One region of the Robbsia andropogonis genome, then DNA from elsewhere that is predicted to be linked to it. Evidence: riboswitches for the same ligand, from Rfam matches in the RefSeq annotation. Region 1 holds a riboswitch; the other holds the start of a gene.
The links. Region 1 has a riboswitch for manganese ahead of SJQ66_RS00540 (sodium:calcium antiporter). Riboswitches for the same ligand answer to the same signal wherever they lie in the genome.
Positions count from the first base shown of each region.

Region 1 (4,402 bases):
CTGACTGAGATCGAAGGCTTGGCCCGTCCCCGAATGGAGTGCCGGGAAGATAGGAGATGGAATCGCTTCGACCGACGTGATTTGCCGAATCGGCTGGAGTACATAAAGCCGACGCGCTTGCGCAGGGATATCACCGGCCGGATAGCGTTGCTGCAGAAACGGAGACAAATCATCGCGCTTGGCCTCGGCAATCACTTCACCGCTGTCATCCTGGAGAAAACGATAGCCCATGACACGATCGAAGCCGGTCATCGACCGCACGGCTTCCACGGCATCCTGCAGCAGACCCGATACCGAATCGTAATCGGTGCGTTGCAACCGCTGGATTGCCCGCTGGGCAAGTGCTGCATAGTGCCCAGAATGCGACATCCCTGGTGGTACGTCGCTAATGGACTCCCACTCGGCAATCAGCACATCCCCGGACCAGTGCACGACCATGTCGAAACGCATCCCGGCGTGACCCGCCACCTCAACGGACTCAAGCAGCGCACGCCGGTCCGTCAACGCCAGAGAAAGCAATTGCCGGGCTTCCACGCTGAAATGCTTCTCGGCGAACCGAGCCCTCAACGGCGGGAGCTCGCCGAGAAACCGGGCCGCGGATTCACTGGCAGCCAATAAACGACCAGCGTCATCAAAGCAGAGCAACGCACCGTGCGGCTGCACACTGCCCAGGGCGTGGATCGGCTCCTGGTCGCAATTCGCAATGACGTCCGTCAAACCGTTCTGCATTCGAACTCGTTTCCGTGTTGAAATGCCCTCCCCATTGACGGCACTTTGCAGATTGTAATCTTGATTTCAACAGCGGACGAGCCGTCACAACGAGAATACAGTCAACTGTATTTTTTTCACTTATGCAGTGTCAACGCAAGGTAAAGCACGTAGAACGCGCCGTTCACGGCGAGCGCGCCCACCCACAGTCCGTTGCGCCTCGACATCACCCGTAGCCACGCCGCGGCCGCAATAGTTATCAACACGCCCGTCAGCACTTCCACGCGCGGCTCCCACGGCGTCAGCAGGATGCCGATAGCCGGTAGCAGCGTTCCCTGAAACACCATCGCGCCTGTGATATTGCCGAACGCCAAGGTATCCTTTCCCCGCCTGATCCAGACAATACTGTTGATCTTCTCGGGCAGTTCCGTCGCGATCGGGATGATCAGCAACGAGAGCAGCAACGGCGAAATGCCCCACAATGCCGACACGCCCCGCACGCCATGGATAAAGCCTTCCGCGCCCAACAGCAGCAGGAGCACGGCAGCCAGCAATTGCAGCACGATCGTCACGAGATTTGTCGGCAGGCCGAGTTTCGCCGCGAACATCGCTTCGGGTGCCTCGGTACCATGCCCGGCATCCACCAGCGAGGCCGATGCCCTGAACGTCATCACGACATACACGACGTACACCATCACCAATGCGACACTCAGTCCGATGCGGATGGCCAATTGATGATGCGGGACGAACATCGCCACAGTGGCCAGGACGAATGCGGCAAGGAAGTATTGCAGGTCCCGGTTGAACCCCGTACGCTCCGGCACGATGCGACCGGACGGTCGCCGGCTGCGCCAGACCGCCAGGGCCATCAGAAAGGTCGACAGCGTCCCCAGCATCAACGGCGCGCCCAAAATGGCGCCAACCCCAATTTCCTGGTTGACCTGCTGCGCCCCACCACCGCCAAGCACCGCAAGCAAGGGGACGATGGTTTCCGGCAATGCCGTACCCACCGCTGCAAACAGCGATCCGGTCACACCCTCGGATATCTTGAGACGCTCACCGAGGTGTTCCAACGCATTCGTGAACAACTCGGCGGCGGCGAGAATGATCGCCAGCGTCACGAGCAGTTCCAGCATCAAGCGCATCATGCCTGGCCTGCCTTTACCGCTGCGGCGCGATCGATCGTCAGTAGGCGCTCCAAGCATGCCGAAGTGACGAGGCGGGTGCGGTGATGATTGACAAAGACGTGACAAGGATGGCGGACAAGCGAAGTGACGACCAGGGCACATGCGCCGGGATGACGACGTATCATAATTATGGGAACTCTCCAGGGCCGGACGGTGCGAAACCATGACGCCGACCTCCCGCCCAGCCCTGGACAAGATCAGCGTCGATAGTCTCGCCAAACCGGTTGGTTGGACACGCCACGGCAAGCGCCGAGAATGTTGACGTGTCCGCCCCCCATTGCAGGAGGCAGGCTACTCCCTAAAGACGGCGCGATTGTAACCGCGCTTTCGTGACACGTGCAAGTAGAAGGGAAAGATTTCCGACTAAGTCGATGAGGGAGCCTGCGACCGCTGCAGCGCCGCCAAATTGCCTTCGCCGAAACCAGGATGCCCACGCCGTTCGACGATCTCAAAAAAAATCTCGCCGGGCGCATGACGCAGGAAAGCCTGCAGGAACAAACGCGGCGTGCCATCGGGGTCGATATGCCCATCAACCAGTATCTGGCGCGCGCGCAACGCGGCGACATCAAGGCCGTGCCCGGGCAGACGTGCGTCCATCTGATCGTAATAGGCATCAGGCCAGGCGATGAACGTCATCCCCCGCGCCAGCAATGCATCGACGGACGCGACGATGTCGTCGCTCGCCAGCGCAATGTGCTGGACACCTTCGCCGGGATGATCGGGCAGAAATCGGTGCATGGTTTCCGTCGGCTGGGCGCCCTCCTCATACAACGGGATACGGATGCTGCCGCAGGGAGACACCACCACGCGAGCGCCCGTCGGCGCCAATCCATCCGGATGCAGATCTTGCAGCGCATGGAAATGCAAGAGTTCCGCATAGAAACCGAGCCACTCGTCCATCCTGCCCGCGCCCACCGTCTGCGTGAAATGGTCGACTCGCTTCAAATGCGTCGACGCCGCGTTCCCCGCGGCACGTTCCGCGTTCGCCGTGAGGTCGGCACCATCGATCGGGGCGAAATCGACCTCGTACAACGATGGTGCGTGCGTCCCATAGGCATCGTCCGGACGTCCCGGCCAGCGATCGATGAAGTAAATATGCGAATCACCGATCCCTTGAATCGCGCGCAACTTCAATTCGTGCGGTCCCGTGCGTTCTCCCTCGAAAGGCCAGGCTCCCATGGTCAACGCATGCTTGAAAGCTTGCTTTGCGCTCAGCACGCGGACCCCGAGCGCGCATACGCCCACGCCATACTCACTGGCATAACGCTGTGCGAACGAGTCAGGCTCGCCGTTCACGAGAAAACGTATGTCGCCTAATCGGTAAAGCGTCACCGCCTTGCTGACATGCCGTGCGACGGGCTTGAGGCCCAGCCGCTCGAACATCGCGCCGAGCCGTTGTGGGTCCGGCGCGGCGAACTCCACGAATTCGAGGCCGATCATGCCGAGCGGGTTGTTCGGGTCCACGGGTGGCCGGTCCGGCTGCACATCGGGCGTGGTCAAGGGCGTGGTTGTCGACGTTGTCGACGCAAACGCAGGGTCTTCAGACGGTGAAGGGCTCATAGTCAAGATGTCAGTCACCCGGGCACAAAGATAGATCGCGCAATTATTCTATCGCGTCATGCCGTCGGCAAACGCAAAATCAGCGCAACACCGCGGCACGTCCCAAATATTGGCACCACGAATGTCGATACATATAGCAGGCAGCTTCCCTGATGTTCAGGCCGAATGGGGTAAGTTGTGCCACAATGCGCACCGTATTGCGTCCGCATGCCGTGTGGCATCCGGGATGCATATCGCTTCCTTGCAGCCGCTTCGTCGTGGCTACCGCGTGGCCGGGCGAATTTATTTGATCGGTGCGGCATGCGTGAGCCTGCTACACTCGGCGTAAGGGACGTTACAATACGCCGCCAGCGTGCTTTCGACGCCGGCGACCGTCTCCCCGTCACATGCGCCGGTTTTCGGCGTGCGTGACGCGTTTTCTCTTTTTGGCCGTCGGGGTGGGACGCTGTCATTGGACGATGCTGTCACGATGACAAATAGGTCAGGTCCGGCCGGACTTGGCCTATCACACCGCCTGTCGGCCAACTGCATCGACGCGATTTAGACGACTGAACATGGGTTTTGAAGAACTGGCAGCACTGAAGCAGCAGCTCAGCAAGCAATCTCGGGGCAAGCGCGAGGGGAACAGCGACACGTCCCGAAACGTACGCGCGACGCAACCTGAACGCGAAGCCCCGGCCGCTGCTGCGGCACACAGTGCGGAGCAGTCGCGCACGACCGAGCCACGGGCGGAGGGCGGCGCTCGCCACGCCCCACACGATGGTCGAAAGCGCGCGCCGGGCCAGGCACCGCGGCCCACCGGCAGTCGCGGGCCGCGGCCTGAAGGCGCGCGTGCCGACGGCGCACCCCGCCAGGGGGATGGCGCACGTCATGGACCGCGCAGAAACCATGGCGCGCCGAATCGCGATATGACATGCGGTGAGGCGAATTCGAGCAATGTCACCCCG
Region 1 covers NZ_CP139164.1:124,079-128,480, forward strand. The annotation lists gene SJQ66_RS00535 (GAF domain-containing protein) at 1-729, opposite strand, end outside; gene SJQ66_RS00540 (sodium:calcium antiporter) at 846-1,856, opposite strand; yybP-ykoY riboswitch at 2,041-2,207, opposite strand; gene SJQ66_RS00545 (4-hydroxyphenylpyruvate dioxygenase family protein) at 2,259-3,455, opposite strand; gene SJQ66_RS00550 (ProQ/FinO family protein) at 4,010-4,402, shown strand, end outside.

Region 2 (4,402 bases), on a different replicon from region 1:
AACCGACTGTTGTTCGGCGGCCGCGCACGCTTCGCGGAATCAAATCCGGCTTCCGACGCGAAAAGTGGCATGATCTTGACGCAAGCGTTGGGCGAAACGTTCCCGGAACTTGCCAATGCGCAAATCGATTATTGCTGGGGCGGCATGGTGGACATGACCCGGGATCGCCTGCCTAGGGCTGGTGAACGTAATGGCGTCTTCTATTCAATGGGTTACAGCGGTCATGGTACACATATGTCCACGTATATGGGCGCTGTGATGGCCGACGTATTGGACGGCCGTACAGACCTCAATCCGTGGCGTGATTTCGAGTGGAAGGCGATACCCGGGCATTTTGGAAAACCGTGGTTTCTGCCTTTGATCGGTGCCTACTATCGCTTCCAGGATTTCCTTCGATGACTACTTTATTGCATCTTCCTTGTCTGGATGCCGAGAAATTGGCAGAAAGTGTGTATGTCGGCGGACAGTGGCGCGCACCGGAACACGGCGGTGGCCTTGCCGAGGTCATCAATCCCGCAACGGAGGCGTCCATCGGCGATGTGGCCCTGGGCACCGCGCATGACGTGGATATGGCCGTGTCGGCCGCATTGTCTGCGTTTCCGGACTGGTCCATGACGGAGCCTTCGTATCGTGCGGCTATCTTGGAAAAGGTCCATCGGTTGATTCTTGAGCGGAAAGAGGAGTTTGCCCGCGCTATCTCAATGGAGATGGGGGCACCCATTGACTTCGCGCGGATGTCGCAGGTTCCCCTGGCGGCGGAACATGTTCGCGTGGCGCGAGACGTGGTGCGGACTTATCCGTTTGTACAGACCAGCGGTTCAACCGCGATTGCTCGTGAGGCAATTGGTGTCTGCGCCTTGATTACGCCATGGAACTGGCCGCTATACCAGATTACCGCTAAAGTGGCACCAGCCCTGGCAGCAGGCTGCGCCGTCGTACTGAAACCAAGCGAACTGGCGCCGTTGAGCGCAATGCTTTTCGCGCAGGTTGTACACGATGCTGGCGTTCCGGCAGGCATTTTCAACATGGTGCTTGGAAGCGGCGCGGAGGTCGGGGAGGCGCTGGCGGCGCATCCGGATGTGGACATGGTTTCGATTACGGGCTCTAACCGCGCGGGTGCCTTGGTCGCCCAAGCCGCCGCTCCCACTTTCAAGAGAGTGACGCAGGAGCTTGGGGGGAAATCACCGAACGTTTTTCTGCCTGATGCGGACTTCGTGCACGCCGTGCCCAAGGGCGTGATGTCCGGATTCCGTAATGCAGGTCAGTCTTGTAGTGCTCCGACTAGAATGCTGGTGCCACGGAATCGTTTGGCGGAAGTGGAGGCTCTGGCATTGAAGACGGTGGAATCAATGACAGTCGGTGATCCAAGCGTCGAGGGCACGGTTCTGGGCCCGATCGCAAACGCAGCGCAGTATGGTCGTGTTCAGATGTTGATTGAAGAGGGCATGGCGTCAGGTGCGAGGCGTATTTGCGGCGGCCCTGGCCGACCTGACGGCATGCAGAAAGGGTTTTTCGCCAGGGCGACAATTTTTTCCGATGTCACGCCCTCGATGCGTATTGCACAAGAGGAAATATTCGGGCCGGTGCTTTGCATCATGCCCTACGATTCTGTCGATGAGGCGGTGGCGATTGCCAACAGCACGTCGTATGGGCTTGGCGCGCATGTACAAAGCCGTGACCTCATAGCGGCAAAGGCTGTTGCAGGACGAATCCGTTCCGGTCAGGTTCACATTAACTATCCCGCGTGGGACGCGTTTGCCCCGTTCGGTGGTTATAAGCGTTCCGGGAATGGCCGGGAATATGGGGTTTTTGGCTTGGAAGAATATTTGGAGACCAAGGCGATTCTGGGCTACGTCGAGTCGACCTAGAAAAAGCCAGAGACCCTCGCGTCGCGAAGCGCTTTAGATTTCATACAATTCCAGGGGGAGATCATCCGGGTCGGCGAAGAAAGTGAATCGTTTGCCTGTGTATTCGTCCACTCGTATGGGCTCTGGTTCAATTTCGTGTTCGCGCAAGGCCTCTACTGCAGTATCGAGATTTGTTACACGGAAAGCGAGATGCCGCATGCCGCATGCCTCAGGCCGGCTAGTACGCGGTGGCGGCGATGGAAAGGAAAACAGTTCAATCTGCGCGCCGTCTGGCATGCGCAAGTCGAGCTTGTAGGAATTGCGCTGCGCGCGATATACCTCGGCCACAATCTCCAGTCCCAGTATCTCGGTATAAAAGCGGCGCGAGCGTTGGTAGTCTGAGGCAATGATGGCCACGTGGTGGATGCCTGAAATTTTCACGGACATGTGTCTCTGCGGATGGCTGCTGGATCCATCGATTCTACTGTACGTACACACTCCCTATTTGGCCCGGGCGGTCCGTCGTTCCGATTGACGCTATATCATAAAATTTACGAATTCCTTTCGGTCATGATAAGCTACTGCTTGTCTTTGGGGAGTAGCCGGCTTCCATCCGGAAGCAGTTGCGTCAACATTCTCGGTCGGCCAGACCGTGGCGCAGCTACCCTGCTTTAGGTTGGCGAGACCATCGACACATCGCCGCAACCGGTCGGGTGCAGCGATGTGTCGTGGTTTATTGCCCGACCTAGAGCGCCCAAATAGATGAATCCTGTCGCGATACTGTTCCTGGCTTTTGCCATGTCCACAGATGCTTTTGCCGCTTCTATTGGCAAAGGTGCCACATTGCATCGTCCTAAATGGCGCGAAGCAATCAGAACCGGTTTAATTTTCGGTGTAATCGAAGCGTTGACACCTATCGCCGGGTGGCTCCTGGGTAAGGCTGCCGCCCAATACGTGTCAGCCTGGGATCACTGGATAGCCTTCGTATTGCTCGGTATTCTTGGCGGTCGCATGATCGTCAATAGCTTCAAAGTCGAGGAAGTGAACAATGAGAAGCCCGCGATGCATTCATTCTGGGTGTTGGCCCTCACGGGTTTTGCCACCAGCATTGATGCCATGGCGGTGGGTGCAGGCCTCGCATTCGTTGACGTGAATATCTATTCCACGGCCGCAGCCATCGGGTTGGCTACTGCGACCATGGTAACGATTGGCGTAATGATCGGACGTGTCGTGGGCAGCGTGGTGGGCCGCCGTGCGGAATGTGTTGGCGGGGTTGTCTTGATTGGCATCGGTGTGCTGATTCTCGTCGAACACCTCGGAGGCTAGTCGTTGGCTAATGGGCAGGTCCGATGTTTGTACGTCAAGACCGCAACTTCAAGCCGGTTGTGCGCACTGAAAATCGTCTGGTATCAGTCTTCGAAAGGCCGCGTGACCTCGCGAAACCATCCGACGTTCCCCCGCATCCTACCCAACCATGCCTCGTTTTCCGGCTGACCGCGCCAGGTGCCATCGGCAGCCGCATCGCCCTACAATCACGGCTTTTTCGATACGTCGATTTTCTGACCGGTATCGATAAACGGCTTCATCGTGCCGTCATTTACTTCTGAACCCTTCATGACGTCGTTATATTGATATGCCAAGCTTGCCGTTTGGCAGGTCGGAGCTGTGTATCTTTTCCCGGGCCACGTCACCAAAAACCGTTGTCGCTTGCAACGGAATGGGGAAGCAGGGATTGCCTACTTAAGGAGCAAAGGGCGTGAGAAAGAATGTAATAGCAGCGGTGGTTTCCTTCTCGGCAGCAGTATTTTCAGCTTCAACGCATGCACAGAGCAGCGTGACGCTATACGGTTTGCTTGACGTGGGTGTCGATTACGCAAGCAATCAGCGAGCCTCCACGGGCGGATCTGGCGGCCGATCCCTTTCGCTGCAGAGCGGCAATGTAAATGCCAGCCGATGGGGCTTGCGTGGCAGCGAGGACCTTGGCGGCGGCTTGTCGGCAATCTTTACGTTGGAAAATGGCTTCAATATCGCGTCAGGTCAGTCGTCCAATGGTAATGATGAATTTGGGCGACAGGCATTTGTAGGCTTGCGCAGCGCTCGCTTTGGCCGAGTCACGCTCGGCCGACAATACGATTCGGTTGCAACTTTCGTCGCACCGTTGTCGGCTGCTGGCAGTTTTGGTGGCAATCTGGCGTCGCATCCCTTTGACAGTGACAACATGGCAGGCAGCATGCGGATGAACAATTCCGTGATGCTGCGTAGCGCGGATTTTCATGGATTCGAGTTTGGCGGTGGTTACGCATTCAGCAACACCGCGTCCGGTTTCCGGGAGAACAACGCATTCACGTTCGGCGGAAAGTATGCTTACGGCGGCCTTTCGCTTGCCGCCGCTTTCTTCCAAGCAAATCAGCCGGGCGGCTCACGTTCTGGAAATGTCTCCGGGGCCATCAGCAGTAGCGACGGCAATGCACAGTTTCTGGGGCAGCGACAGCGCGTCTATGCGGGGGGTGTTCAATACGCTTTCTCCAACGCACAGATCGGCTTTGTTGCAAGTC
Region 2 covers NZ_CP139170.1:712,508-716,909, forward strand. The annotation lists gene SJQ66_RS16720 (NAD(P)/FAD-dependent oxidoreductase) at 1-399, shown strand, start outside; gene SJQ66_RS16725 (aldehyde dehydrogenase family protein) at 396-1,868, shown strand; gene gloA2 (SMU1112c/YaeR family gloxylase I-like metalloprotein) at 1,902-2,288, opposite strand; yybP-ykoY riboswitch at 2,429-2,602, shown strand; gene mntP (manganese efflux pump MntP) at 2,610-3,173, shown strand; gene SJQ66_RS16740 (porin) at 3,604-4,402, shown strand, end outside.
Region 2: it holds a riboswitch for manganese, as region 1 does, so the genes downstream of both, mntP (manganese efflux pump MntP) here and SJQ66_RS00540 (sodium:calcium antiporter) in region 1, are expected to answer to the same signal.